One region of the Streptomyces aurantiaciflavus genome, then DNA from elsewhere that is predicted to be linked to it. Evidence: riboswitches for the same ligand, from Rfam matches in the RefSeq annotation. Region 1 holds a riboswitch; each other region holds the start of a gene.
The links. A riboswitch is a leader RNA that binds a small molecule or an ion and turns the genes downstream of it on or off. The one in region 1 is predicted to bind S-adenosylmethionine.

Region 1 (9,894 bases):
GCGCACCCCTGTCATCGCCATGGCGGCCACCAGCCCGCGGGCGCCGGCCCGGAGAAGGGCGGACGGCCTCCGGTCCTCCTTGGTCATGGTCGTCCTCGCCTTCCTGTAGGGGGTTCCGCAGACAGGAAACAGCGCGGTGACGATGACTGCGCCCCGAGTTGCACCGTTTGCCCTACGGGACCCGTCGAGGCGGCGTCCTGAGGGCCGACGCCGGCGACGTCACGCGGGGCGGCCGGGCAGTCGGGCGTCGGCTTTCACGGGTGGGGCGGACAGCGCCCCACGACGGCGGCCAGGTAACCCCGCAGCATCACCTTCGCCTCGTCGAGCAGCTCCGCGTCGCCCCCGGCGTCCCGCCGGAACGCCTCCTGCGCCAGCGCGTCCGCCGCCAGGACCGCCGCATGGCACGACCGGGCCAGCTCCTCGTCGTCCCGGACGGCGCCCAGCGCGAGCAGGACGCGGCGGACGCCGTCGGCCATGCGGCGCTTGTGCTCGCGGTCGGCGGCACGGGTCCGCTCGGTGAGCCCGCTGCCGAACCACAGGGCGCGGAAACCGTGTTCGGTGCGGTAGATCCCGGCGAACGTATCGATCAGTACGCCCACGGGGTCGTCCCAGCGCTCGGCCGACGCGGCCCGGACCAGGTCGTCCATGACGGCCTCGAGACGCGTGAAGCAGCCCGCCGCGAGGGCGTCGATGATGGCGTCCCGGTCGGGCAGGTACTGGTACAGCGAGCCCACCGACACCTGCGCCTCGGCCGCCACCCTGGTCGTCGTGAGCGCCTCTACCCCTTCGTCGACCAGTACGCGCTCGGCGGCCGCCAGCACGAGCGCGAGCCGCGCCTTGCTGCGCGCCTGACGGGGCGTACGGCGCAGGGGAGTGCGGCCCGGATCAGCGGTCGCCTGGCCCAAGGACGGCCTCCGAACATGAACGTGACATTGTTTCACCTTTACGCTAGCGTCGCGCCCATGACCGACTCAAGCTCCGCGCTGGGTCAGGAGCGGGCCGCCGTGGCCGACGCCTGCCGGCGCCTGGGGGCCGAGGGCCTCCTCATCGGCACGGCCGGGAACGTCAGCCTGCGGGCGGGGGAGCGGGTCGCGATCACGGCGACCGGAGCGGTCCTCGCCGAACTGACCGCGGACCAGGTGACCGTCGTCGACCTCGACGGGAAGGTCGTGGCCGGGACCCTTCGGCCGACCTCCGAACTGGACCTGCACCTCGGCGTCTACCGCCGGTACGGCGCCGGCGCCGTCGTCCACACCCACGCCCCGATGGCCACCGCCGTCTCCTGTGTGCTCGACGAACTCCCCTGCATCCACTACCAGTTGCTCGCCCTGGGCGGCACCGTGCGCGTCGCGCCGTACGCCACCTTCGGCACCCCGGAGCTCGCCGGGGCGGTGCTCGACGCGCTCGACGGGCGCGCCGCCGCCCTGATGGCGAACCACGGCGCGGTGACCCACGCGTCCACGCTCGACAAGGCGGTCGAGCACGCGCTGCTGCTCGAATGGGCCTGCGGTGTCTACCAGCGGGCCGCCTCCATGGGACGGCCCCGGATCCTCGACGAACAGCAACAGCTCGCGGTGATCGAGGCCGCGCTCGCCCGCGACTACGGCACCACCCACCCCGTACCACCCGCGCAGGAGGGAAACCGATGAAGGTCGTCACGATGGGCGTGCACGTCCTGGACGTGCTGGTACGGCCGGTGGAGGCCATACCCGAGGGGCAGGGCGCGACGCTGGTGGAGGACATCCGGATGACCGCCGCCGGGACGGCCGGCGGCACCGCCCTCACCCTCGCCAAGCTCGGCGCGTCGGTCCGCAGCGCGGGCGCCATCGGCGCCGACCCGACCGGCGACATGCTCGTCCAGCTGCTCCGCCGCGCCGGGATCGACACGGAGCTCCTCGTCCGCCGGGCCGACACCCCCACCTCCGCGAGCGTCCTGCCGATCCGCCCCAACGGAGACCGGCCCTCGCTGCATCTCCTCGGCGCCAACATCACCTACGGCCTCGACGACGTGCCCTGGGACGCCCTCGCCGAGGCCACCCATCTGCACCTCGGCGGCCCCGAGCTGATCGGCGTCGACGTCGCCACGCGCATCCTGTCGTACGCCAAGGAGCACGGCGCCGTCACCTCGGTGGACCTGCTCGCCCCCGGTGTGCTCGGCAGCTTCGAGCAGATCGAGGCCGCGCTGCCCCACGTCGATCATCTGCTGCCCAACGAGGACCAGGTGCTCGGCTTCTCCGGGGAGGACGATCTGGCGGCGGGCGTCGCGAAGCTGCTCGGCGCCGGTGCCGGGGTCGTCGCGGTCACGCGGGGCGGGGAGGGCGCGCTCGTGGCGACCGGCGAGGGCAGCGAGACGGTGCCCGCCTTCGCGGTCGACGTCGTCGACACCACCGGCTGCGGTGACGCCTTCTCGGCGGGCTATCTGCGGGGCGTGAGCCTGGGGCGCGCGCCGCGGGACGCGGCCGTCCTGGGATGCGCCGCGGCGGCACTCGTCGCGCAGGGGCTCGGCAGCGACCACGGGGACTTCGACCTGGCCGCCGCCGACGAGTTCGCGGCGCACCAGAAGACCCGCCCGTGAGGTGAGGCCGCACCTCCGGGCGTGACGAGGCCCCCGCAGACAACTGCGGGGGCTCGCTCGTGCCGCCGCGGCAACTCGGCGTGGAGCGACGACCGCCGCCGTACGCGGTGCGCGAGACGGTGGCCCGGGTGCGGCCGTCGTCCGTCGCGGACGCACCGCCCCGGGAGCGGCCCCATTCACCTGGTGGACACCCTCTTGACGCCGACCGGAGGCGGATCGACACTCGGATCCGGGAATCCTAGTGAACAGGTAGGGAAACATGGGGCGCCTTGAGCCGGTCACCAGCCGAGCAGGCCGCACGGCATGGTCGTCGCCCCTTCTCACCTCCCGCCGCCACATCGATCTGCTGCGCGTCTGCAGCGCGATCCCCCGGGGCTGAACCGGCCCGTCCCCGCGCCGAGCCGCACCGGCGGTGTCCCCCGGACGCCGTCCCGTCCGGCGCGCGCCGACCGGAGCCGCGCCCCCGTCCGACGTCGCATCCGCCGCGCGTCCGTCGCGCGCCCGCCCCCGGGGAGACCCATGTCCGTCACACCGTCGGCCGCCCACCCGTCCGTCCGCCCCGCCCCCGCCTTCCGGGGCCGGATCGGCCGTGACGCGCGCAGCGGCCACTACGCCGTGCCGCGCCGCTACCGCCTCCATCTGTCACCGGCCGATCCCGACGGGCTGCGCATCGCCGTCACCCATGGCCTCCTCGGCCTCGACCGGGCCTGTCCCATGACGTTCCTGCCCGCGGTCCCCGACTGTCCGGACGGCGGCCATGCCGTGCTGCGCCCGCTCTACGACGCCAGCGCGCACCGCTACACTGGGCCCGCCCTCGGGCCGGTGCTCAGCGACGACTGGTCCGGGCGGATCGTCTCCACCCACGGCCCCGACATCGCCCGCGATCTCGCCGAGCGCAGCGAGTTGGGGGTCCCCCCGGCCGAAGGCTGGGGGAAGTTCGCCGGCGGCCGGGCCACGCTGTACCCGTGCGGCGCCGAGTCGGAGATCGAGGCCGTCGAGCGGATGTGCGCGCGAGGCATCGAGGAGGCCGCGCAGCGCGCCGGAGCGGCCGGCGCCGAGGAGGCGGAGCGTGCCGCCGCCCTCGACACCCTGCTCGCCACGCTCGGCGCGCTGGAACAGGGACTCGGAACGCACACGTACCTGATCAGGGATCAGGTCACCGCAGCGGACGTCGAGTTGTGGGTCGCTCTCGTCCAACTCGACACCGTGCACCGCATCCATCTCGACGCCGCCGCCGTGCAGCGCATCGCCGACCACCCCGCCCTGTGGGCCTACGCGCGCCGTCTGGCCGCCCACCCTGCCTTCGGCGCCCACCTCGACCTCGACGGCATCGACCGCCGCCACCGCGCCCGCTGCCAGGGCCTGGAGGCCGCGGGAGCCGCCGTCCAGATCCTGGACTGGGCGGCCCACGCGACCTCCGACACGGGCGCGCGACCGCAGGTCAACCGCCCCTGAACCTGGTCCACTTCGTGGACCGACGTTGACATCCGTTCGGGCAGCTGTCTTAACTTACGGCTCAGAACGGTCATGAGCGTCAGCGACAAGCCCTGGCTTGCTGACCGGCAACCCTCGCACCGCGGTGGGGTGCCCCAGGTGACGACCGGACCGACGACGACTCGGTAAGCGCGAGGGCCCACCGGGCCGGAAGAGACGGGTGACGGACATGTACGCAGCTCCCAGGACGGCCGCGCGCCGCCCCCAGGGCTGCGTACGGCCGTCCGCGGACCTGCTCGTCGCCGACCGGGCAGTCGATCTGCTCCGTGTGAACAGCGCACTGTGTACCGCACCGGGCTGTGCCCGCTGTCGGGGCTGACGTCCCCCACAGCGGTCCCGCGTTCCTGACGAACACCGCTCTCGCGGTGTGTTTGTCCGCCCAGCCCCCGGTGCCCGTGCGTCTCCCTGTGTCCCGCCCTGCCGCCGAGCGGCCGTCGTGGCCACAGCGTGTCCGCCGTGTCCCGGGGCGTCCCGACTCCGCCGGAGCCCCTCATGAGCCAACCCCCAGGCGCCGCCGTGTCCCTCGCCGAGGCGCCACCGCCGTCCGACACACCGTCAAAGCCTCTTGCAGCACAGCGTGTTCTGCCCCTGCGGCGACCCGGCCGCTGGATCGCCACCGCGATCGTCCTGGTCCTGGCCGCCCAGTTCGTCCATGGCCTGGTGACCAACCCCTTCTACCAGTGGGACCGTTTCGGCTACTGGTTCCTGCGGCCGACCATCCTCGACGGGCTCCTCATCACCCTCGAAGTCGCCGCCTACAGCGCGGTGCTGGGGCTCCTCGGCGGCGTCCTGCTCGCCCTGGCCCGGCTCTCGAAGAGCCCGGTGCTGCGCGCGGTCAGCTGGACCTACGTCTGGGCGCTCCGCTCGATCCCACTGATCGTGGTCCTGCTGTTCCTCTACAACTTCAGCGCCCTGTACCAGACACTCAGCGTGGGCGTCCCCTTCGGGCCGGCCTTCTTCACCTTCGACGAGTCCCGGCTCGCCACCGACATGGTCGTCGCCGTCGTCGGCCTCAGCCTCAACGAGGCGGCGTACGCGGCCGAGGTCGTCCGCGGCGGCATCCTCTCCGTCGACCAGGGCCAGCACGAGGCGGCCGCCGCGCTCGGCCTGCCGAAGGGCTACCAGTTCAGGAGGATCGTCTGGCCGCAGGCCCTGCGCTCCATCACCCCGAACTACGTCAACCAGCTCATCGGCCTCGTCAAGAGCACCTCGCTGGTCTTCTACGTGTCGCTGCTCGACCTGTTCGGGGCCGCGCAGACGATGGGCTCCACCTACCCCGGTGACATCGTCCCGCTGCTGCTGGTCGTCACCGTCTGGTACCTGATCCTCACCAGCGTCGTGTCGATCATCCAGTTCTACGTCGAGCGGTACTACGCCCGGGGCGCCACACGCACCCTGCCGCCGACGCCGTTGCAGAAGCTGCGGACCGGTCTGACCGACCTGCGGGCCCGCATCCGCCGGGAGGCCGCCGTATGACCGCCGAGACGACTCAGAACGCCGCCGCCGTCGAGGTGCACGACGTGCACAAGTGGTACGGCACCCACCGGGTGCTGAACGGGGTCGACCTGACGGTGCGGCCCGGCGAGGTCACCGTGATCCTCGGCCCGTCCGGCTCCGGCAAGTCCACCCTGCTGCGGGTCGTCAACCACCTGGAGAAGCCGGAGATCGGCCACGTCAGCGTCAACGGCGAGCTCATCGGCGTACGCCGGCAGGGCGACCGGCTGAAGGAGCTGAGCGAGCGGATCATCCTGACCCAGCGCAGCCGCATCGGCTTCGTGTTCCAGAACTTCAACCTCTTCCCGCACCTGACCGTGCTGGACAACGTCGCCGCCGCCCCGGTGGCCACCGGGAAGCTCGACAAGGCGCAGGCCCAGGAACTCGCCCGCGAACTCCTGGACCGGGTCGGTCTGGGCGACAAGGCGACCGCCTACCCACGGCAGCTGTCGGGCGGTCAGCAGCAGCGCGTGGCCATCGCCCGCGCCCTGGCGCTGCGCCCCGGGGTCATCCTCTTCGACGAGCCGACCTCCGCCCTCGACCCCGAACTCGTCGGTGAGGTCCTCGCCGTCATCAAGGACCTGGCGAGGAGCGGCACCACCCTGGTGATCGTCACCCACGAGATCGGCTTCGCCCGTGAGATCGCCGACCGGGTCGTCTTCATCGACGGCGGCCGGATCGTCGAACAGGGCCCGCCCGCCGAGGTCCTGGACAAGCCGCGCCACGAGCGCACCCGGGACTTCCTGAGCAAGGTCCTCTGACCCGCCGGCGCCGCCGGACACCACTGCTTCCCCCACGTCACCTCACCACCCCCACCCCTCTCGTCACCATCACCCCTGCCCTCACCCTCTGCGAACGACAAGGACGGCCATGCCCCTCCACATCTCCCGACGCGCCCTGACACGCGGCATCACCGCGGCCACCGCCGTGGCCACTCTCGCCACCGGGCTCGCCGCCTGCGGGGGCGAGAGCGACGCCGCGACCACGACGGCCGACACCGCCGGCTCGGTCACCGTGGGCCGGCTGTCCAACGGCGCGGCCAAGGAGACCACCCTGAAGGTCTCCGAGGTGAAGTCCATCAGCGCCGAAGTGCCCGACGCCCTCAGGAAGAGCGGCAAGCTGGTCATCGGATCCGGCACGCTGCCGTCCGGCAGCCCGCCGCTGGGCTTCGTGGGAAGCGACCAGAAGACGCTCACCGGCTCCGAGGTCGACCTCGGCCGGCTGGTGGCCGCCGTCCTCGGTCTCGAACCCGAGGTGCGCCGGTCGACCTGGGAGAACCTGTTCATCGGCATCGACAGCGGAAAGGTCGACGTCGGCTTCTCGAACATCACCGACACCGAGGAGCGCAAGAAGAAGTACGAGTTCGCCTCCTACCGGAAGGACGATCTCGCCTTCGAGGTGAAGAAGGACAACGCCTGGAACTTCGACGGCGACTACGAGAGCCTCGCCGGCAGGACGGTCAGCGTCGGCAACGGCACCAACCAGGAGAAGATCCTCCTGGAGTGGAAGGCGAAGCTGGCCAAGGAGGGCAAGAAGCCCCTCACCGTCAAGTACTTCCAGGAGACCAACAGCATCTATCTGGCGCTGAACAGCGGCAAGATCGACGCCTACTTCGGCCCCAACCCGAACCTCGCCTACCACGCGGCCAAGACCGCCGGTACGCCCCAGGCGACCCGTGTCGCGGGCCAGTTCTCCGGTGCCGGTGAGACGCTCCAGGGCCTGATCGCCGCGACCGCCAAGAAGGACAGCGGCCTCGCCAAGCCCCTCGCCGACGCCATCAACCACCTGATCAAGAACGGTCAGTACGCCAAGTGGCTCGCCGCCTGGCACCTCTCCAACGAGGCCGTCGAGAAGTCCGAGGTCAACCCGCCCGGGCTGCCGCTGACCAACTCCTGACGCCCCATCAACTCACCGACTGCCCATGCAAAGCTGACGCAGGAACGACAGGAAGGGACCGCGCCTCCGTGGCTTCCTCGATCCACCCGGGAACACCCGGTGAGGCCGGGGCGTTGTGACTCATGACGAGATGTGCGAGGCGCCGCCGGCGACAGCGGCCCGCCGATCCCGAGGGGCGGAGGTGACGGACGTGACGGATGTACCGCTGACCCGCGTCCCGAACCCGCTCCGTTCCATACGTCTTCACTCCCGGCCCCACATCGACCTCCAGCGCGTGGCCGGCGCGCTCTGTTGTTCCTGACCCGTTCCCCGCCGTGCCCCCGTCCCGGGTGTGGCCGGCTCTCTCGTACGGACCTCCAGGAAGGCACCCTCGTGTCCTCAGCTCCTTTCGCTACGCCCGTTTCTCCCCTGCACCTCGCCGTCGCCCTGGACGGCACCGGCTGGCACCCCGCCTCCTGGCGCGAGCCGGTCGCCCGCCCCCGCGAGCTGTTCACCGCCGGATACTGGGCCGACCTGGTCGCCGAGGCCGAGCGCGGCCTGCTCGACTTCGTCACGATCGAGGACGGCCTCGGCCCCCAGTCCTCCCACTTCCTGGACCCGGACGACCGCACCGACCAGGTCCGGGGCCGGCTCGACGCCGTCCTCATCGCCTCCCGCATCGCCCCGCTGACCCAGCACATAGGCCTGGTCCCGACCGTGGTGGCCACCCACACGGAGCCCTTCCACATCTCCAAGGCGATCGCCACCCTCGACTACGTCAGCACGGGCCGCGCGGGCCTGCGCGTCCAGATCACCGCCCGGCCGAACGAGGCCGCCCACTTCGGCCGCCGCACCCTGCCCCCCGTCAAGGCCTACGACGACCCGGCCACCCGGGACCTGGTGGCCGACCTCTTCGACGAGGCCGCCGACCACGTGGAGGTCGTGCGCCGCCTCTGGGACAGCTGGGAGGACGACGCGGAGATCCGGGACGTGGCCACGGGCCGGTTCGTCGACCGCGACAAGCTGCACTACATCGAGTTCGAGGGCCGCCACTTCAGCGTCAAGGGCCCCTCCATCACCCCGCGCCCGCCCCAGGGCCAGCCCCTGGTCACCGCCCTCGCCCATGACACGGTCCCGTACCGTCTGGTGGCCCGCGCCGCCGACGTCGGCTACGTCACCCCGCACGACGCCGGCCAGGCCCGCGCGATCGTCGCCGAGATCCGCGCCGAGCAGGAGACGGCCGGCCGGGCCGAGGAGCCGCTGCACGTCTTCGCCGACCTGGTGGTCTTCCTCGACGACGACCCGGCCGAGGCCGCCGCTCGCCGCGACCGCCTCGACACCCTCGCCGGCGAGGAATACACCAGCGACGCCCGGATCTTCACCGGCACCCCCGCCCAACTCGCCGATCTGCTCCAGGAGTTGCGGGCGACCGGTCTGACCGGGTTCCGGCTGCGCCCCGCCGTGGCCGGACACGACCTCCCGGCGATCACCCGGGGCCTCGTCCCCGAACTCCAGCGCCGCGACGCGTTCCGCCGCGCGTACGAGGCCGACACCCTGCGCGGACTGCTCGGCCTGCCCCGCCCCGCCAACCGCTATGCCGCAGCCTGAGCCGGACGGAGAGACCACCGACATGAGCAAGCCGCTGAAGCAGATCCACCTGGCCGCCCACTTCCCCGGCGTCAACAACACCACCGTGTGGAGCGACCCGAGGGCCGGCAGCCACATCGAGTTCAGCTCCTTCGTCCACTTCGCGCAGACGGCCGAACGCGCCAAGTTCGACTTCCTCTTCCTCGCCGAGGGCCTCAGGCTCCGGGAACAGGGCGGGCAGATATACGACCTGGACGTCGTCGGCCGCCCCGACACCTTCACCGTCCTCGCCGCGCTCGCCGCCGTCACCGACCGCCTCGGCCTGACCGGCACCATCAACTCCACCTTCAACGAGCCCTACGAGGTGGCCCGCCAGTTCGCCAGCCTCGACCATCTCTCCGACGGCCGCTCCGCGTGGAACGTCGTCACCTCCTGGGACGCCTTCACCGGCGAGAACTTCCGCCGCGGCGGCTTCCTGCCGCAGGAGGAGCGCTACTCCCGCGCCAAGGAGTTCCTCGCCACGGCCCACGAACTGTTCGACTCCTGGCAGGGCGACGAGATCGTCGCCGACCGGGCCACCGGCACCTTCCTGCGCGACGCCAAGGCCGGCGCCTTCGTCCACGAGGGACAGCACTTCGACATCCACGGCCGCTTCAACGTCCCGCGCAGCCCCCAGGGCCGCCCGGTGATCTTCCAGGCCGGCGACTCCGACGAGGGCCGCGAGTTCGCCGCCGCCGGCGCCGACGCGATCTTCAGCCGGTACGCGGCCCTCGACACCGGCCAGGCCTTCTACACGGACGTGAAGTCCCGCCTCGCCCGGTACGGCCGCCGCCCCGACCAGCTGCTCATCCTGCCCGCCGCGAGCTTCG
Region 2 (9,894 bases), on a different contig from region 1:
CCGGCAGCCCCTCGCCGACCTCGCCGCCCGGCACGGGCTGATCGTCGAACCCGGCCGGATGGTCCTCGAACTGCGGCCGCCCGGCGTGGACAAGGGCGTGGCACTGACCGAGTACGTCCGTGAGATCGGCGCCGAGTCCGTCCTCTACGCCGGCGACGACCTCGGCGACCTTCCCGCCTTCGCCGCCGTCGAGAAGCTCCGCTCCGACGGCCTCCCCGGCCTACTCGTGGCCAGCGGCAGCACCGAGGTCACCGAACTCGCCGAGCGCGCCGACCTCGTGGTCGACGGGCCGGCCGGTGTGGTGGGGCTGCTGAGTGCGCTCGCGGGTCAGCTCGGGCGGCTGGGCTGAGTTTCCGGCGCTGCTTGCAGTTGTTCGAGGTAGCGCCGGGGTCAGCGAACTGGCCGAGCGCGCCGACCTCGTGGTCGAGGGGCCGGCTGGTGTGGTGGGGCTGCTGGGTGCGCTCGCGGGTCAGCTCGGGCGGCTGGGCTGAGTTTCCGGCGCTGCTTGCAGTTGTTCGAGGTAGCGCCGGGGTCAGCGAACTGGCCGAGCGTGCCGATCTCGTGGTCGAGGGGCCGGCTGGTGTGGTGGGGCTGCTGGGTGCGCTCGCGGGTCAGCTCGGGCGGTTCGGCTGAAGCTCTCGCAGCGCCTGCAGTTGTTCCAGGAACCACTGGGCCGGAGGCAGCGCGGTCGCGGCCGCCACCAGCCTCTTGGTGCGCTCCGCCCGCTCCTCCGGCCTCATGGTCAGCGCCTCGTGCAGGGCGCGGGCGGTCTCCAGGACGTCGTAGGGGTTGACGACGATCGCGTCGTCGCCCAGTTCCCAGTACGCGCCGGCCTCCCGGGACAGCACCAGCGCACAGCCCTCGTCGGAGACGAGCGGGACCTCCTTCGCGACGAGGTTCATGCCGTCGCGGATGGGGTTGACCAGGGCCACGTCCGCGAGGCGGTATGCGGCCAAGGAGCGGGCGAAGTCGTCCTTGACGTGCAGGACGACCGGCGTCCAGCCGGGTGTGGCGTACCGCTCGTTGATCTCCGCCGCCACCCGCTGCACCTCGGCCGTGTACTCGCGGTAGACGGCGAGGTCCTGACGGGAGGGGTAGGCGAAGGCGACGTGGACGACGCGCTCGTGCCACTCGGGGTGGTCGTCGAGGAACTGCCGGTAGGCCAGCAGGCCGCGCGCGATGTTCTTCGACAGTTCGGTGCGGTCGACGCGGACGATCGCCTTGCGGGCGCTGCCGTCGGGGGCGGTGCCGATCTCCTCACGGAGGCCGGCCATGCGTTCCTCGACGTCCGGCTCGTGGGAGCGGGCACGCAGGAAGTCGCCGTCGGCGCCCAGGCCGTGGACACCGACCTCGGTGCTGCCCAGGCCTGCGGTGAACTCCGTGCAGCACGCCGTGAACGCGTCCGCCCAGCGCCGGGTGAGGAAGCCGAGGCGGTCCGCGCCGAGCATCCCGTTCAGGAGCTGCGCGCGGATGTCGCCGGGGAGCAGGCCGAAGTAGTCCACCGGCGCCCACGGTGTGTGCGAGAAGTGGCCGATGCGCAGGTCCGGGCGCAGTTCGCGGAGCATGCCTGGGACCAGACAGAGGTGGTAGTCCTGGACGAGGACGGCCGCCCCGTCCGCCGCCTCCTCCGCCAGCGCCTGCGCGAAGGCGCGGTTGTACGTCTCGTACGACGCCCACCGGCGCCGGAACTCCGCGTCGAAGACCGGCTCCAGCGGGGTCTGGTACAGCAGGTGGTGGATGAACCACAGCACGGAGTTGGCGATGCCGTTGTACGCGTCGGCGTGGACGTCCGCCGGGATGTCCAGCATCCGCACCCCGGACTCGCCCACCCCACGCCGTACCGCCTCGCGGTCGCCGTCGGAGAGCGCCGAGCAGACCCAGAGGGCGCCCGCGTCCGGGCCGATCGCCGACAGACCGGAGACCAGCCCGCCGCCCCCTCGCCTGGCGTGCAGCGAACCGTCCTCGCGGACGGCGTACGAGACCGGGCCGCGGTTGGACGCGACCAGCACCTGAGCACCTCGAGCACCCTGAACAGCAGCACCGTGCGTGGAAGCCATACGCCTCAACCTAGCCCGGTCCGGATCCGCTCAAACGTACGGATGCACTGCGTGGACGGGTCGTATCCAGCCGTATACGGCCTGCCCACCGTGTTACGCGCCCGGCTACGCGACCTTGCGGGCCGCGTACTCCGCGATCTCCGCCATCGGCGGCCGCTCCTCCGTGTCCACCGAGTAGGTGCGCGGCTCGAAGCCGTCCGCGCCCCGCTCGAACTGGGTGAGGGAGGGACGGACGAGGTGCCCGCGGGCCAGCCGGAGCTGGGCCGTGCGGTAGATCGCCGCCGCCATCCGGCCGAGCGCCTGCCCGTCCTGGTGGCGGTGCTTGCGTACGCCGACGTCGACCTGGGCCAGCGCGTCCAGGCCCACCAGGTGCAGCGCGTCGACCAGCATGCCCAGCTCCACGCCGTAGCCGACGGGGAACGGCAGCTGTTCCAGCAGGCTGCGGCGGGCCGCGTACTCGCCGCCGAGCGGCTGCACGAAGCCGGCCAGCTGCGGCCAGTGCATGTTGAGCAGGGGGCGGGCCATCAGTTCCGTCACCCGGCCGCCCTGGCCGGCCGCGCCGCGCAGGGGACGGTCGTACATGGCCTTGACCAGGTCGACGTCCGGGTCGGTGAGCAGCGGGCCCACGATCCCCGAGACGAAGTCGGAGGAGAACTCCTTCAGGTCGGCGTCGACGAAACAGACGATGTCCCCGGTGGTGACCAGCAGGGAGCGCCACAGGACCTCGCCCTTGCCGGGCACGCTCGGGATCCGGGGGAGGATCGTGTCCCGGTGGACGACTCGGGCGCCGGCCGCCGCGGCGACCTCCGACGTACGGTCGGTGGAGCCGGAGTCGACGACGACGAGCTCGTCGACGAGCGGGACCTGCTGCATGAGGTCGTGACGGATGACCGCGACGATGTCGCCGACGGTCTCCTCCTCGTTCAGCGCGGGCAGCACGACGGACACCGACCGGCCCGAGGCCCGCTTGGCGGCCAGGATCCTGTGGAGCGGACGATCGGTCACGGACCAGGAGCGGGTGGCCAGCCAGCGCTCGACTTCTTCCAGCACGGTCTGCGGCTCCTCACTGTCGTGATCACACGCGGTGCCCGGAGGGTGACCGTGTGATCCGTCTCGCGGTTCGGACGACTATCTCAACTGTCCTGGCCTTCGGTTACAGTCTTGAACAACGCGGATGACCATCGCATGTCCGGGGGTCGCCCGCGTTCACAACCACATACCGCTCATCCAGAGGGGCAGAGGGACACGGCCCGATGAAGCCCCGGCAACCCTCCAGTCGGTTCTTGTCACACGGAAGTGGCGAGGCTCCCGGCTAGGGAAGGTGCCAAATCCGTCTCACGGCGAGATGCGTCGTGAGGAAGATGAGGAGAAAGGGCCTCGCCTCACATGGCTGCGCAGACAGTTGCCACCACCAACTCCGTCGACCTCGGTCCCGCCGCCGCGCTGAGCTGCCGCGAATGCGGCCACCGCGTGCCCCTCGGCCCGGTCTTCGCCTGCGAGGAGTGTTTCGGCCCGCTCGAGATCGCGTACGACTTCTCCTCCTACGACACGGAGGAGCTCCGCAAGCGCATCGAGGCGGGCCCCGCGAACATCTGGCGCTACGCGCCCCTCCTGCCCGTCCCGGCCGACGTGGCGGACAAGCCCAACATCAACCCCGGCTGGACCCAGCTCGTCAAGGCCGACAACCTCGCCCGCGAGCTCGGCGTCGACGCCGGCAAGCTCTTCGTCAAGGACGACTCCGGAAACCCGACGCACTCCTTCAAGGACCGCGTCGTCGCCCAGGCCCTGGAGGCCGCCCGCGCCTTCGGCTTCACCACCCTGTCCTGCTCCTCCACCGGCAACCTCGCCGGCGCCGTCGGCGCCGCCGCCGCCCGCGCCGGCTTCCGCTCCTGCGTGTTCATCCCGCACGACCTGGAGCAGGGCAAGGTCGTCATGGCCGCGATCTACGGCGGCGAGCTCGTCGGCATCGAGGGCAACTACGACGACGTCAACCGCTTCTGCTCCGAACTCATCGGCGACCCGGCAGGCGAGGGCTGGGGCTTCGTCAACGTGAACCTGCGGCCGTACTACGCCGAGGGCTCCAAGACGCTGGCGTACGAGATCTGCGAGCAGCTCGGCTGGCGGCTGCCGGACCAGATCGTGGTGCCGATCGCCTCCGGTTCGCAGCTCACCAAGATCGACAAGGGTCTGCAGGAGCTGATCAAGCTCGGGCTCGTCGAGGACAAGCCGTACAAGATCTTCGGCGCGCAGGCCGAGGGCTGCTCGCCGGTGTCCGTCGCCTTCAAGGCCGGCCACGACGTCGTCCGCCCCCAGAAGCCGAACACGATCGCCAAGTCCCTGGCCATCGGCAACCCGGCGGACGGTCCGTACGTTCTCGACATCGCGCGGCGTACGGGCGGCGCGGTGGAGGACGTGACCGACGAGCAGGTGGTCGACGCGATCCGGCTGCTCGCCCGGACCGAGGGGATCTTCGCGGAGACCGCCGGTGGTGTGACGGTCGGCGTCACGAAGAAGCTGATCGAGAGCGGGCTGCTGGACCCGAGCCTCACGACCGTCGTCCTCAACACCGGTGACGGCCTCAAGACGCTGGACGCGGTGGCCGGGACCGGGCTGACCGCGACCATTCGTCCCAACCTGGAGTCGTTCCGGGAAGCTGGTCTCGCGTAAGCGCGTAGTTGTTCGTCTGCGGGCCGTGCGTGGCTGGTCGCGCCCGCGCGGCGGTAGCCGCACCTTGAGCACAGCCCCGCGCCCCTGGGGGCGCTGTACAGACCGGAGGTCACATCGTGAGCGTCACCGTCCGCATCCCCACCATCCTGCGTACCTACACCGGCGGTCAGGCCGAGGTCTTTGCCGAGGGGGCCACCCTTGGTGAGGTCATCGCCGACCTGGAGAAGAACCACACCGGTATCGCCGCGCGCGTTCTCGACGACCAGGGCAAGCTGCGCCGGTTCGTCAACGTGTACGTGAACGACGACGACGTCCGGTTCGAGCAGGGCCTGGAGACGGCGACCCCGGACGGCGCCGGGGTGTCCATCATTCCGGCGGTCGCGGGCGGCTGACCGAGGTTCAGTACCCGCCGGTAGTAACCGTCGGTAACAGCGATTACCGAGAGTTCATCGAATTGCCCCCTCCGTGAGAGAAGCGGAGGGGGCAATTCTGTGTGGTTGAGCGCGGTACAGTTGGGGAACGCGCCGCCCATCGCATGCCGGGCGCCCTGGAATTTCGGCTTCGCATGCGATGAGAAGTAGCCAAAGTGTGCAGGTGTTTTGCGCCTTTCGTTCCCTTTGTGGAGCCCGACTTGCCCTGAATTCGGGGGAATTCTCACCATATTCCGGACCCTTGGCGTCCGGAATTCTCGTCCGATTGACCTGTTGCAGACGGCAGTTGGACAGATACATTCAGCCGCGGTCGACGCGTTCCGGCGCACGCCCCCAATCAACTGGGGGGTGAGGTCTGACCCGGGTCCGCGAAGTGTGGATCTGTGCAAGGGCCAGTAATAGGGGAGTTAGGCATGGCTCAGGGCACCGTCAAGTGGTTCAACGCGGAGAAGGGGTACGGCTTCATCGCGGTCGACGGTGGTGCGGACGTCTTCGTCCACTACAGCGCGATTCAGATGGACGGCTACCGCACCCTGGAAGAGGGCCAGCGGGTCGAGTTCGAGATCTCGCAGGGCCAGAAGGGCCCGCAGGCCGACATGGTTCGCGTCACCGCCTGAATATTTTTCAGCGAAGGGCTCGCATCCCGACGGGGGTGCGGGCCCTTCGTGCTGCCCGTGCGGGCCCTTCGCGCCGGCCGCGGGGGCACACCGCAGGCCGCGGGCCCCTTCGCCCGGTTCGTCCCGGGACGATCACCCCGAGCCGCTCGCTCTCACCCGCCACCCGACCGCCACCCTCAACGAGCCGGCTTCGCGGGCGCACCTTGCACTCGGGAGGGCCGAGTGCTAATCATTGGCGTTAGCACTCTGAAGGTGAGAGTGACAACGAAGGACCGGGTCGGTGAGGCTCGCGGGCCGGGTGGGGCAAGGAACCACCGGGTCGGGAGCCGTCCGTCGCGGGCGCGGGCGCGGTCCGAAGGAATCACCCCCAGTCCTGGAGGGACCACTTCACATGGCCAAGATCATCGCGTTCGACGAGGAGGCGCGGCGCGGCCTCGAGCGCGGCATGAACCAGCTCGCGGACGCCGTCAAGGTGACCCTCGGCCCCAAGGGCCGCAACGTCGTCCTCGAGAAGAAGTGGGGCGCCCCCACGATCACCAACGACGGTGTCTCCATCGCCAAGGAGATCGAGCTCGAGGACCCGTACGAGAAGATCGGCGCCGAGCTGGTCAAGGAAGTCGCCAAGAAGACGGACGACGTCGCCGGTGACGGTACGACCACCGCGACCGTTCTCGCCCAGGCCCTGGTCAAGGAGGGGCTGCGCAACGTAGCCGCCGGCGCCAACCCGATGGCCCTCAAGCGCGGTATCGAGAAGGCCGTCGAGGCCGTCTCCGCCGCCCTGCTCGAGCAGGCGAAGGACGTCGAGACCAAGGAGCAGATCGCCTCCACCGCGTCCATCTCCGCCGCCGACACCCAGATCGGCGAGCTCATCGCCGAGGCGATGGACAAGGTCGGCAAGGAAGGCGTCATCACCGTCGAGGAGTCCCAGACCTTCGGTCTGGAGCTGGAGCTCACCGAGGGTATGCGCTTCGACAAGGGCTACATCTCGGCGTACTTCGCGACCGACATGGAGCGTATGGAGGCCGTCCTCGACGACCCGTACATTCTGATCGCGAACTCCAAGATCGCGAACGTCAAGGACCTGCTCCCGCTCCTGGAGAAGGTCATGCAGTCGGGCAAGCCGCTGCTGATCATCGCCGAGGACGTCGAGGGCGAGGCCCTGTCGACCCTGGTCGTCAACAAGATCCGCGGCACCTTCAAGTCCGTCGCCGTCAAGGCCCCGGGCTTCGGCGACCGCCGCAAGGCGATGCTGAACGACATCGCCATCCTCACCGGCGGCGAGGTCATCTCCGAGGAGGTCGGTCTCAAGCTCGAGAACACCTCCCTGGACCTCCTGGGCAAGGCCCGCAAGGTCGTCATCACCAAGGACGAGACCACCATCGTCGACGGCGCCGGCTCCTCGGAGCAGGTCGCGGGCCGCGTGAACCAGATCCGCGCCGAGATCGAGAACAGCGACTCCGACTACGACCGCGAGAAGCTCCAGGAGCGCCTGGCCAAGCTCGCGGGCGGCGTGGCCGTCATCAAGGCCGGTGCCGCCACCGAGGTCGAGCTCAAGGAGCGCAAGCACCGCATCGAGGACGCCGTCCGCAACGCGAAGGCGGCCGTCGAGGAGGGCATCGTCGCCGGTGGTGGCGTGGCCCTGCTCCAGGCCTCCCAGGTCTTCGAGAAGCTGGAGCTCGAGGGCGACGAGGCCACCGGTGCCGCCGCCGTCAAGCTGGCGCTCGAGGCCCCGCTGAAGCAGATCGCCGTCAACGCCGGCCTCGAGGGCGGCGTCGTGGTGGAGAAGGTGCGCAACCTGACCCCGGGTCACGGTCTGAACGCCGCGACCGGTGAGTACGTCGACCTGGTCGCCGAGGGCATCATCGACCCGGCCAAGGTGACGCGCTCCGCGCTGCAGAACGCCGCGTCGATCGCCGCGCTGTTCCTCACCACCGAGGCCGTCATCGCCGACAAGCCGGAGAAGGCCGCGGCCCCGGCCGGCGGCGGCATGCCGGGCGGTGACATGGACTTCTGATCCTTCGAAGACCTTCGAGGATCGGTTCCGTCCGTTCGTACCGAGGGCGGCACCCCCTGTTCCGGCAGGGGGTGCCGCCCTCGGCCGTTCGCCCGGCGGACCGGGCCGCCCATACGCAGCAACCGGCCGCCACAAAAGGGCGAACCGTACTGAAGTCACATATTTCGCTTGAGTGATGAGGTCATCCTCGCTGGAGCAGTAACCGCGCACAGGGTTACGGGCCCGCCCGAGGAAGGCTCTTCAGCATGCGAAAAATCTTCACGACCCGGCGCCGAGCCGTCGCAGCCGCCGCCGCGGTCGTCGCGGCCGCCGCGATGGGAAGCGGCGCCGTCCTGCCCGCCGAGGCGGCCCCGGCCGGCGGGAAGGTCCTGAACGAGAACTCCCCCTACGGCATCGACAACAGTTACCTCGTCACGCTGAAGTCGTCCGCCGGATTCAGAGCGGCCTCGCAGGAAGGCCGGCGGCTCGCGGCCAAGTACGGCGCCACCGTGGAAGCGACCTACACCTCCGCGATGAACGGCTACGCCGTCCACGTCAGCGCCGCCGGAGCGCGGAGTTTCGCGGCGGATCCCGACGTCGCGTCCGTCGAGAAGGACCAGAGGGTCACCCTCGACGCGACCCAGACCAACCCTCCTTGGGGACTCGACCGGATCGACCAGGCGGCGCTTCCGCTCAGCAGGACGTACACCTACCCCAACACGGCCGGCAACGGTGCCACGGTGTACGTCATCGACACCGGCGTGCGCATCACCCACCAGCAGATCTCCGGGCGCGCCGCCTACGGGTACGACGCGATCGACGGGGACACCGTCGCCGCCGACGGCAACGGACACGGCACCCATGTCGCCACCACGGTCGCCGGCACGACATACGGTGTGGCGAAGGCCGCCAGGGTCGTGGCGGTGCGGGTCCTCGACAACGGCGGTTCCGGCACGACGTCGGGCGTCATCGCGGGTGTGGACTGGGTCACCGCCCAGCGCGCCCGTCCCGCGGTCGCCAACATGTCGCTCGGCGGCGGCGCCAGCACCGCGCTGGACAACGCGGTGAAGAACTCCATCGCCTCCGGCGTCACCTATGCCGTCGCCGCCGGCAACTCGAACGCGGACGCGGCCACTTCCTCGCCCGCCCGGGTACCCGCCGCGCTCACCGTCGGCGCCGGCACCAGTGCCGACTACCGAGCCGCCTACTCCAACTACGGCCCGGTCCTCGACCTGTTCGCCCCAGGCTCCTCCATCACCGCCGGCTGGCACACCGGCGACACCGCCACGGCCACCCTTTCCGGCACCTCGATGGCCACCCCCCATGTCGCGGGAGCCGCGGCCGTCTACCTGACGTCCCACCCCACCGCGACCCCGGCGGCCGTGCACAGTGCCCTCGTGAACGGAGCGACGACCGGAGTGCTGCGCGACATCGGCACCGGCTCGCCCAACAGGCTCCTCAAACTCGTTCCCTAGGCCCTGTCGTTTGGATCATCCCCGGCGTCGCGGGGCCTGGCCGCACCGCGCGGACCGGCCGGCGACCTCCGGGTTCGTACCGTGTCCGGGGTCACAGGGGCTCTCGGCGCCAGGGCGGAATGGCAGGGACGGCGGAGCGGTTGACGTTCCCGGGCGGTCAATGCGTATGCACATACCGCCCGGAACGCCAACTGCCCGATGACGACTGCTCGATGTCCGACGACCTCTTCGAGGAGCCCCTGACGTGACCGTCACCCCCGCCGCCTCCCGCGCCGCCGAGATTCTCTCCCGGCCCGTCTCGATCAACGGCCTGATCGTTCCCAACCGCATCGCGATGGCGCCCATGACGCGCATGTTCTCACCGGGGGGCGTCCCCGGCGAGGACGTGGTGTCGTACTACGCCCGCCGGGCCGCCGCCGGTGTCGGTCTGATCGTCACCGAGGGGACGTACGTCGGCCACGAGTCGGCCGGGCAGAGCGACCGGGTGCCGCGGTTCCACGGCGAGGAGCAGCTGGCCGGGTGGGCGAAGGTCGCCGAGGCCGTGCACGCGGCGGGCGGGGCGATCGTGCCGCAGCTGTGGCACATCGGCATGGTGCGCAAGCAGGGCGAGCCGCCCTACGCGGACGCTCCCGCCGTCGGCCCCTCCGGCATCCG
Region 3 (9,894 bases), on a different contig from region 1:
TCCTGCCTTCTGGGAGCGCGGATGAGTAACAACGACGACCGCCGCAAGGCACCCGCGGGCGAGCGGGTCGCCGACTGGGCGGACGGCCGGCTGGGGATCTACTCCCTGGCCAAGGCCAACATGCGCAAGATCTTCCCGGACCACTGGTCCTTCATGCTGGGTGAGATCTGCCTCTACAGCTTCATCATCATCATCCTCACGGGTGTGTACCTGACGCTGTTCTTCCACCCGTCGATGAACGAGGTGGAGTACCACGGCAGCTACGTCCCGCTGCAGGGTCAGCTGATGTCCGAGGCGTTCAACTCCACGATGCACATCTCGTTCGACGTGCGCGGTGGTCTGCTCATCCGGCAGATCCACCACTGGGCGGCGGTCATCTTCCTCGCCGGCATGTTCGTGCACATGATGCGCGTCTTCTTCACCGGCGCCTTCCGCAAGCCGCGTGAGATCAACTGGCTGTTCGGCTTCCTGCTGTTCGTCCTCGGCATGTTCACCGGTTTCACCGGCTACTCGCTCCCGGACGACCTGCTCTCCGGCACCGGTGTCCGCTTCACCCAGGGCGCGATCCTGTCCGTGCCGATCGTCGGCACGTACATCTCGATGTTCCTGTTCGGCGGGGAGTTCCCGGGCGGCGACTTCGTCGCGCGGTTCTACTCGATCCACATCCTGCTGCTGCCGGGCATCATGCTCGGTCTCGTGGTCGGCCACCTGATCCTGGTCTTCTACCACAAGCACACGCAGTTCGCGGGTCCCGGACGGACCAACAAGAACGTCGTCGGCATGCCGCTGCTGCCGGTCTACATGGCCAAGGCCGGAGGCTTCTTCTTCCTGGTCTTCGGCGCCATCGCGGCCCTCGCCGGCATCGCGTCCATCAACCCGATCTGGGCCATGGGCCCCTACCGTCCGGACCAGGTGTCCACCGGCGCCCAGCCCGACTGGTACATGGGCTTCGCCGAGGGTCTGATCCGCGCCATGCCGGGCTGGGAGATCAACTTCTGGGGTCACACGCTCGTCCTGGGCGTGTTCGTCCCGCTGGTGCTCTTCGGTCTGTTCCTCGGTGTGATCGCGCTCTACCCGTTCATCGAGTCCTGGGTGACCGGCGACAAGCGCGAGCACCACATCCTGGACCGGCCGCGCAACGCCCCGACCCGCACGGCCTTCGGCGTCGCCTGGGTCACCGGCTACATGATCATGCTGGTCGGTGGTGGCAACGACATCATCGCCACCCACTTCCATCTGTCGATCAACGCGGTCACCTGGTTCGTCCGCATCGGCTTCTTCGTCGGACCGGTCCTGGCCTTCGTCATCACCAAGCGGATCTGCCTCGGCCTGCAGCGCCGCGACAAGGACAAGGTGCTGCACGGTCGCGAGACCGGCACCATCAAGCGCCTGCCGCACGGTGAGTACATCGAGGTCCACGAGCCGCTCAGCCAGGAGGCGCTGTACACGCTCACCGCGCACGAGCAGTACGCGCCGGCCGAGATCGGCCCGACGGTCGACGAGAACGGCGTCGAGCGCAAGGTGAAGCGTTCGGAGAAGGTCCGCGCCAAGCTGAGCAAGGCGTACTACGGCGAGGAGAGCCAGATCGCCAAGCCGACCGTCGAGGAGTACAAGGAGATCACGAGCGGCCACGGCCACCACTGATCACTGCGTCGCCACGCAACTGACGAAGGGCCCCGTCCGGTGTTCGGACGGGGCCCTTCGCCGTGCCCGCGGCTGGATAGGGTGGACCTGTTGAGACGCGTGTCCCGAAGAGCGGGACCGGACTGACCCAGGAGCGGCTTATGAGCGCTGTGACCCCCGCTGGAGGCGACACCGCGGCGGGCCGTTCCTGGCCCGAGGTGCTGAACGCCCTGCTGTACGGCCGCGACCAGAGCGCCGACGCGACGGCCTGGGCGATGGACCGGATCATGCGGGGCGAGGCCACCGACGCGCAGATCGCCGCGTTCGTGGTGGCCCTGCGCGCCAAGGGCGAGACCGTCGAGGAGATCAACGGGCTCGTGCGCGCGATGTACGAGCACGCGAACGTCATCGAGGTGTCGGGCCGTACGGTCGACATCGTCGGCACGGGCGGCGACGGCGCGAAGACGGTGAACATCTCCACGATGTCGGCGCTGGTGGTGGCCGGCACGGGCGCGAAGGTCGTCAAGCACGGCAACCGCGCGGCCTCGTCGGCGTCGGGCTCCTCGGACGTCCTGGAGAGGCTGGGCGTCAACCTGGACCTCACCCCCCAGCGGGTGGCCGAGGTCGCCGAGGAGGCCGGGATCACCTTCTGCTTCGCCGTCAAGTTCCACCCGGCGCTGCGTCACGCGGGCGCCGCCCGCGGCCAGTTGGGCATCCGGACGGTGTTCAACGCCCTCGGCCCGCTGACCAACCCGGCGAAGGTGCGCGCCCAGGCCGTCGGGGTCGCCGACCCGCGCATGGCACCGATCATCGCGGGCGTCTTCGCCGAACGCGGCAACTCCTCCCTGGTGTTCCGCGGCGACGACGGCCTCGACGAGCTGACGACGACGTCCACCTCCCGCGTCTGGACCGTCCGCGACGGCAAGGTCACCGAGGAGGCCTTCGACCCGCGGGACGTCGGCATCGAGCTCGTGCCGGTGGAGGCCCTGCGCGGTGGCGACCCGTCGTACAACGCCGAGGTCGCCCGCCGCCTCCTCGACGGCGAGACGGGCCCCGTACGGGACGCGGTCCTGCTGAACTCGGCGGCCGCGCTGGTCGCCCTGGACCCGACGGACGCACCGCTCACCGAGCAGCTGCGGGCCGGGATGGCGAAGGCCGCGGAGTCCATCGACTCCGGCGCGGCCAAGCGGGCGCTGGAGCGCTGGGTGACGGCCAGCAACGCGTAGGGCATCCGAGGTGCGGTCCCGCGATCCGGACACGAGTTGCGGGACCGCGATCACTTCACGTACGTTCCTGTTCAGGTCATGAGTGACAGTCATGAGGCCCCGGCCGACTGTCCGGCAACCCTCCGTCCGTGGCGGGGTGCCCCGGGTGAAGACCAGGTCGTGGGCAGCGAGGTCCACGGCAAGCGCGGACCCCTCGTACCACCAGGGGTCCTGGTCGTCGAGGAGCCTTCCGTGAGCAAGCGAATGCGCTAGGGCCTGTTGCGAAAGTGGCGTCGTCGCCCGAAGGGCGGCCGCGCGCCCGCCGCGGAGCGGCTGATGTCGCCGTCGGTGCGTGCTCTCGGCGTGCCGCTCGGAAGCCCTCGTACTGGGCGTACTCGGGCTTTCGGGCGGTGCGGCGAGTGGGGGCACCTCCCACGCCCTTCAGGCAGTGGGGGAGCGTGCCGGGCGTCGCGCGGCAGGCGCCACTTTCGCAACAGGCCCTAGGGCCGACAGCCCCCCGAAGGGGGGCCGCAGAGCCCCGCCTCCGCATCCCCTTTCACCTTTTCTCCCACGCTGAGCCGTGCCCGCGGTGTCTGCGCGTACGTGTGCTCGCGTGGTGAATCCGCCTGCCTTTCACGGGAGTTCACCATGTCCGTCTCCACCGCTGCCGCCACCCGCGCCATTTGTGCACCGCTGCCTGTTCTGGGCGGTAATGTCACCGTCCCGCTCGTCACGGGCGGCGAAGTCACCTACGCGGCGCTCGACTACGCGGCGAGCGCCCCCGCCCTCCAGCGCGTCTGGGACGACGTGGCGGCCTACGCCCCGTACTACGGCAGCGTCCACCGCGGTGCCGGCTACCTCTCCCAGCTCTCCACGGACCTCTTCGAGAACGCCCGCAGGACAGTCGCGGAGTTCCTCGACTGCCGAGCCGACGACCAGCTGGTCTTCACCCGCTCCACCACCGACTCCCTCAACCTCCTCGCCGCCGCGCTCCCCGCCGACTGCCAGGTCTTCGTCTTCGAGACCGAGCACCACGCCTCGCTGCTGCCCTGGAAGGACGCCCGGGTCACCTACCTCGACGCCCCCCGCACCCCGCGCCAGGCCGTCGAGACCCTGGAGCGCGCCCTCGCCGACCGCACCGCATCCGTTCAAGAGGGGTACGGTCCCGCCCTGGTCTGCGTCACCGGCGCCTCGAACGTCACCGGCGAGCTGTGGCCGGTGCGGGAGCTCGCCGCGGCGGCCCACGCCCACGGCGCCCGGATCGTCCTGGACGCCGCCCAGCTGGCCCCGCACCACCCCGTGAGCGTGCGCGACCTCGACGTCGACTGGGTCGCCTTCTCCGGCCACAAGCTGTACGCCCCGTTCGGCTCCGGTGTCCTGGCCGGCCGTGCCGACTGGCTGCGCGAGGCCGAGCCGTACCTGGCCGGCGGTGGCGCCAGCCGCAAGGTCACCCGGCGCGCGGACGGGGGAGTGGACGTGGAGTGGCACGAGAGCGCCGCCCGGCACGAGGCGGGCTCCCCGAACGTCATCGGCGCCTACTCCATCGCCGCCGCCTGCAAGGCGCTGACCGAGGCGGGCTTCGACACGCTCGTCGCCCGCGAGCAGTACCTGGTCGAGAAGGTGCGGGAAGGCCTCGCCGAGGTCCCCGAGGTGCGCGTCCTGTCCCTCTTCGGCGACGACGCCCCGCGCGTGGGCGTGATCTCCTTCGTCGTCGAGGGCTGGAACAGCTCCCACTTCGCCGCCGCCCTCTCCGCCGAGTACGGCATCGGCGTCCGCGACGGCCTCTTCTGCGCCCACCCCCTGGTCCGCACCCTCCTCGGCAGCGACCCGCAGACCCAGGGCGAGTGCGGCGCCCCCGAGGCGGCCCCCGGCGAGAAGTCCCTCAACGCGATCCGCGTGAGCTTCGGCGCGGGAACGCCGGACGAGCACGTCGAGCGTTTCGTGGGCGCCGTGAAGGAGCTGGTCCGGGACGGCGCCAGGTGGCAGTACCGCACGGAGGACGGCCGCTGCGTCCCGGCGGTGTGAGGCGCTCTTCTCCGGAGGCGGTGTTCAGACGGTGTTCAGACGGTCAGGAGTCCAGGCCGATCGCGAACGCCGCCTCCAGGTCGTGCTGCGAGTACGTACGGAAAGCGACGTGCGTGTCCGTCGCCTCCACGCCCGGAATCTTGCTGATCCGGCCGGGAATGACCTCCGCCAGCTCCTCGTGCTGCCGCACCCGCACCATGGCGATCAGGTCGTACGTCCCGGTCACGGAGAACACCTCGCTGACGGAGTCCAGCGCTGCGATCGACTCCGCGATCTCGGGAATCCGGTCCACGCTGGTCTTGATGAGGACGATCGCGGTGATCACGGCTGGTTCTCTCCCTCGGGGGCCGGAGCTGGGGCGGCCTTCACTTTAGGGCCTGTCCGGCGGATCATGCCGCGGACGCGGGGCTTGGCACGCCCATCTGCGGCGTTGTCGTCGGTTGCCGACTCCCCCACGCTCGGCTTCGCTCGCGCGGGAGGGGCCCCCATCGCGTCGACGCCCTCCTCCGCCTTGCAGCTGGACGCACCAAGCCCCGCTCACCCGCACCGATGAGTCACCGCCGGTTTCCTGCGACTTGATCCGCCGGACAGGCCCTCGTCGGACGGTCGAAGCGGGCCCACGCGTAGCCGAAGCCCAGGCCGAAGCCCAGCACGTGGGCCAGGTACGCCACGCCGGGCCCCTGCCCGGCCCGCCCCGCGGCCAGCCACTGCAGGGTCGCCCAGAAGGGCAGTACCACCCAGGCCGGGAAGCGCAGCGGCAGGAAGAAGAGGAACGGCAGGAGACTGGTCACGCGGGCCCGGGGGAACAGGTACAGGAACGCGCCGAGGACCGCCGAGATCGCCCCGGAGGCGCCGACCAGCGACTGCTCGGAGTCGGCGTTGGCGGCGGCGTAGCCCAGCAGGGCCAGGTAACCGCAGCCGAGGTAGAAGAGCGTGAACTGGACTCGGCCCATCCGGTGCTCGGTCATCGCCCCGAAGACGTAGAGGAAGAGCATGTTGCCCAGCAGGTGCACCCAGCTGCCGTGGATGAACAGGGCCGTCGCGGGGGTGAGGGCGGAGGGCGCAGAGCCCTCGAACAGGTCGGCCGGGATCACGCCCCACCGCCGGAAATAGGCCCGCTGCGCGGCCGGCAGCTCCTCGCCGGTGCCGTACGCCGGACTGAGGCCCGAGGCGGGGCCGATCACGAAGATCAGGCAGCACAGGGCGATCAGTCCGTAGGTCACCGGCGCCGAAGGGCGCCGGAGCGCTCGGCTCACGGCCCTGTTCACGGTCCCGTTCCAGTCCCTGATCATGGACACAGAGCATGACGTAACGGGACACACTCTCCCCGCCCGCCTCGCCGCCGTGGACGGGCGGGCGGCGAGTACCCGCCAGGCCGTAGGGTTACGAGCCACACACGGCGGGGAGCCTTGGGCGCGACCCGACGCTTGAAGACCGACACTAGAAGGAAGCGGACAGTCACGATGACGGTTCCCCTGCCGACCGCCACGACGCGGTGGCGCTGCACGCTCTGCGGCAACCTCACCCGGTTCGACGTGACGCGCTCGTCGAAGGTCGTCGAGTACGTGCACCTCGATCTCGCCGGTGAGCCGACGGTCGAGGAGCGTGAGGTGGTCAGTGAGACCATCGAGTCGGTGCGGTGCCGTTGGTGCAACGCCGTGGATCAGGTGGAACTCGTGGACAGGCCGGGCGCCGGCTCCTGAGGGGAGCGGGCCCCGCACAGCTAGTGGGGTGTGACGGATGGTGGAGAGCGCAGGCGGGGGGCCGGGCGACGGCGCCGCTGAGGTGCTCGACCGTCCGCTGCCCGACGGTGTGCGCCGCCGGGTCGTCCAGATCGTCTCGGACGGCTTCGGCGGTCTGACCGTCGGCGAACTGCCCGCCCAGTTGCGACAGTACGCCCGGTTCGCCCCGAATCGGCGGGCCAAGTTCGCGGGGAACGCGATGGCGGCCGCGCTGGAGACCGATCCGTTGTTCCGGCAGCGCATCGGGGAGAAGTTCAGAGAGGCTCAGCCGGAACTGGCCGGCGCCCTCGACTCCGGCTCGCCGCCCCCGGCCGCGGATCCGCTCGATGTGGCGGCCGCGGCCTACGTACTGCGGCCCACCGGCTGGGTCAAGCTGGTGACCGCCGCCGGCGAGGAGGCGCAGCGGGCGGACGCCGAGCGCGCCGACGAGGAGAGCCGGGCGGAGCTGGAGCGGCTGCGCGAGCAGCTCGCCCAGGCGCGGGAGCAGACCCGCGCCGAGAACGAACGGCTGCGCACCGAGCTGGAGGCGGCGAGGAAGGAGGCGGACTCGCTGCACCGCAAGCTGCGTTCGGCCCTCAGTGACGTCAAGCGCGGCGAGGCGGCCCTGCGCAAGGTGCAGGCCGAGATCGAGGCCGTACGGGCCGAGGGGCAGGCGCAGGTGTCCGCGGCCGAGAGCGATGCCCGGCGGCTCAAGGCGCGGCTCGGGGAGGCGGAGGCCGCCCTGGAGGCGACCCGGCGGGCGGCCCGCGAGGGGCGCAGCGTCGAGGACATGCGGGTGCGGCTGCTGCTCGACACCGTGCTGGACGCGGCCCAAGGGCTGCGCCGCGAACTGGCGTTGCCGCCCGTGTCGGTCCGCCCGGCGGAGACCGTGGACGCGGTCGAACCGGGACGAATGACCCCGAAGGACATCGCGGCCCGGGCGTTGTCCGAGGACGATCCCGCGATCCTGGACCAGTTGCTCGCGCTGCCGCAGGCGCATCTCGTCGTCGACGGCTACAACGTCACCAAGACCGGCTATCCGCAGATGCCGCTCGAGAAGCAGCGGCTGCGGCTGCTGGGGCAGCTCTCGCAACTCGCCGCGCAGACCGGCGCCGAGGTCACCTGTGTCTTCGACGGGGCCGAACTGGCCGCGCCGGTCCTGCTCGCGCCGCCGCGCGGGGTGCGGGTGCTGTTCTCCAAGCCGGGGGTCACCGCCGACGAGCTGATCCGCCAGCTGGTGCGCGCCGAGCCGCCCGGCCGGCCGGTCATCGTCGCCTCGACCGACCGTGAGGTGGCCGACGGGGTCGCACGGGCCGGGGCGCGACCCGTGGCTTCTGCGGTACTTCTCAAGCGGCTGACCTGAACGTCAACGTACAGGTCCAATGCCCGAATTGGCGTAAGTGTCACGCAACGTAGCGTCAACTTGGCATTACTGCTGGTGTGATAGTCGTAAAGAATGCATTGCGTCACAGACTTTTTTGGTGCGAGGATTTGAACTGATCACAGGATGGTCACTAGGGTCTGCCATCATCGAATCTCCGCACGAGTGATCACTCACAAGAAGGAGCTCGTCGTCCGTGGCGTCCCACCGTCGTCCCAAGCAGCCGAGCCGGGCACGCGTGACCGTGCTCACCACCGCCGCTGCCGCCGCTGTCGCCCTGAGTTCGCAGGCCGCCAACGCCGCGCCGAGCGAGAAGCCGAGCAAGGACGAGGTCAAGACCAAGGTCGACGAGCTCTACGAGCAGGCGGAGCAGGCCACCGAGAAGCTCAACGGGGCCAAGGAGAAGCAGGAGAAGCTCCAGAAGGAGATCTCCACCATCCAGGACAACGTCGCCCGCGGCCAGGAAGAGCTCAACGAGCTGCGCGACAGCATCGGTCTCGCGGCCGCCGCCCAGTACCGCACGGGCAGCATCGACTCCTCCCTCCAGCTCTTCCTGTCCTCGAACCCGGACGACTACCTGGACAAGGCGTCCACCGCCGACCAGCTCAGCGCCCAGCAGGTCGAGGCCCTGAAGAAGATCCAGGAGAAGCAGCGCCAGCTCGCCCAGGACCGCGCCGAGGCCTCCGACAAGCTCAAGGACCTCACGTTCACCCGCACCGAGCTGGCCAAGCAGAAGAAGGCGGTCCAGGGCAAGCTCGCCGAGGCGCAGAAGCTCCTCAACACGCTGACGGCCAAGGAGAAGGCCGCCCTGGCCGCCGCCGACGCCCGTGCCAGCCGCGACGCCGGCGAGCGCGTCGACCTCGGCAACACCGGCCCCGCCTCCGGCCGCGCCCTCGCCGCCTTCCAGGCCGCCCAGAGCAAGATCGGCTCGCCCTACGTCTGGGCCGCCTCCGGCCCGAACTCCTTCGACTGCTCGGGCCTGACCTCCTGGGCCTACGCCCAGGCCGGCGTCAAGATCCCGCGCATGTCCCAGGACCAGGCCAACGCCGGTACGCGCATCTACTCCCAGTCCGACCTCAAGGTCGGCGACCTGGTCATCTTCTACGGCGACCTGCACCACGTCGGCTTCTACGCGGGCAACGGCCAGATCCTGCACGCCCCGCGCACCGGCACGGTCGTGCGCTACGAGTCGATCAACAACATGCCGTTCCAGTTCGGCGTCCGGATCTGACCTCCCCGCGAGGTTCTCCCGCCCCACGCGAGCACGTTTCAAGATCAGGAACCTCGCGCCCGAACGGGCGAATCACAACCACGAGATGTGACCCCACGCCCCGCCGATGACCTGCGTCAGAGGCGGGGCGTCACTGTGCGTGAGCTCGGAGATCCTTTGGCCGGTCCCCGGTCCCGGGGCTACTGTCTGCCGCGTTTCCCCGGCTCCCGTGCCGAGGGGACTGCCTCTGTCCGCCAGTGGAAGGAGCGCGGCTTCCCGTGAGGTCCCATCGCCGCCTTGCACCGTCCGTGTCCGACCGGGGCGCCCTGTGCGTCCTGTCCGCCGCGGCCGCCGCCCTCGGCGCCCTGGCCACCGCCGTACCGGCCCCGGCCGCGCCGCACGACGACACCGGGGCCGAGGTGGGCCGTCTGTACGAGGAGGCCGAGAAGGCCACCGAGGCCTTCAACCAGGCAGGTGAGCGGGTCGGCACGCTGCGCCGGCAGGTCGGTGACTCCCAGGACCGGATCGCCCGCCAGCAGGCGCGCGTCAACGATCTGCGCGGCCGTCTCGGCACCCTGGCCGGCGCCCAGTACCGCTCGGGCGGCCTCGACCCGTCCCTCACACTGCTCTTCTCCGACGACCCGCGCGACTACCTCGACCGGGCCGTCGTCCTCGACCGGATCACCCTCCACCAGGCCGGCGAACTGAATGACCTTCAGGACGCCCTGC

Region 2: another riboswitch for S-adenosylmethionine. It lies ahead of thrC (threonine synthase); the one in region 1 lies ahead of ACPT94_RS36070 (amino acid ABC transporter permease).
Region 3: another riboswitch for S-adenosylmethionine. It lies ahead of ACPT94_RS31590 (aminotransferase class V-fold PLP-dependent enzyme); the one in region 1 lies ahead of ACPT94_RS36070 (amino acid ABC transporter permease).

Annotation. Positions count from the first base shown of each region.
Region 1 covers NZ_JBNCAQ010000042.1:50,647-60,540, forward strand. The annotation lists gene ACPT94_RS36040 (hypothetical protein) at 1-87, opposite strand, end outside; gene ACPT94_RS36045 (TetR/AcrR family transcriptional regulator) at 255-905, opposite strand; gene ACPT94_RS36050 (class II aldolase/adducin family protein) at 963-1,649, shown strand; gene ACPT94_RS36055 (carbohydrate kinase family protein) at 1,646-2,575, shown strand; gene ACPT94_RS36060 (putative leader peptide) at 2,835-2,954, shown strand; gene ACPT94_RS36065 (glutathione S-transferase C-terminal domain-containing protein) at 3,095-4,030, shown strand; SAM riboswitch class IV at 4,099-4,207, shown strand; gene ACPT94_RS36070 (amino acid ABC transporter permease) at 4,562-5,545, shown strand; gene ACPT94_RS36075 (amino acid ABC transporter ATP-binding protein) at 5,542-6,324, shown strand; gene ACPT94_RS36080 (ABC transporter substrate-binding protein) at 6,434-7,459, shown strand; gene ACPT94_RS36085 (putative leader peptide) at 7,590-7,760, shown strand; gene ACPT94_RS36090 (LLM class flavin-dependent oxidoreductase) at 7,832-9,046, shown strand; gene ACPT94_RS36095 (NtaA/DmoA family FMN-dependent monooxygenase) at 9,069-9,894, shown strand, end outside.
Region 2 covers NZ_JBNCAQ010000009.1:62,388-72,281, forward strand. The annotation lists gene otsB (trehalose-phosphatase) at 1-349, shown strand, start outside; gene ACPT94_RS12480 (alpha,alpha-trehalose-phosphate synthase (UDP-forming)) at 612-2,057, opposite strand; gene ACPT94_RS12485 (glucosyl-3-phosphoglycerate synthase) at 2,163-3,107, opposite strand; SAM riboswitch class I at 3,278-3,425, shown strand; gene thrC (threonine synthase) at 3,444-4,724, shown strand; gene ACPT94_RS12495 (ubiquitin-like small modifier protein 1) at 4,841-5,116, shown strand; gene ACPT94_RS12500 (cold-shock protein) at 5,569-5,772, shown strand; gene groL (chaperonin GroEL) at 6,164-7,786, shown strand; gene ACPT94_RS12510 (S8 family peptidase) at 8,032-9,240, shown strand; gene ACPT94_RS12515 (NADH:flavin oxidoreductase) at 9,485-9,894, shown strand, end outside.
Region 3 covers NZ_JBNCAQ010000032.1:33,999-43,892, reverse strand. The annotation lists gene qcrA (cytochrome bc1 complex Rieske iron-sulfur subunit) at 1-25, shown strand, start outside; gene qcrB (cytochrome bc1 complex cytochrome b subunit) at 22-1,644, shown strand; gene trpD (anthranilate phosphoribosyltransferase) at 1,785-2,849, shown strand; SAM riboswitch class IV at 2,924-3,040, shown strand; gene ACPT94_RS31590 (aminotransferase class V-fold PLP-dependent enzyme) at 3,477-4,853, shown strand; gene ACPT94_RS31585 (Lrp/AsnC family transcriptional regulator) at 4,897-5,178, opposite strand; gene ACPT94_RS31580 (rhomboid family intramembrane serine protease) at 5,408-6,145, opposite strand; gene ACPT94_RS31575 (hypothetical protein) at 6,317-6,556, shown strand; gene ACPT94_RS31570 (NYN domain-containing protein) at 6,594-7,937, shown strand; gene ACPT94_RS31565 (C40 family peptidase) at 8,152-9,186, shown strand; gene ACPT94_RS31560 (C40 family peptidase) at 9,444-9,894, shown strand, end outside.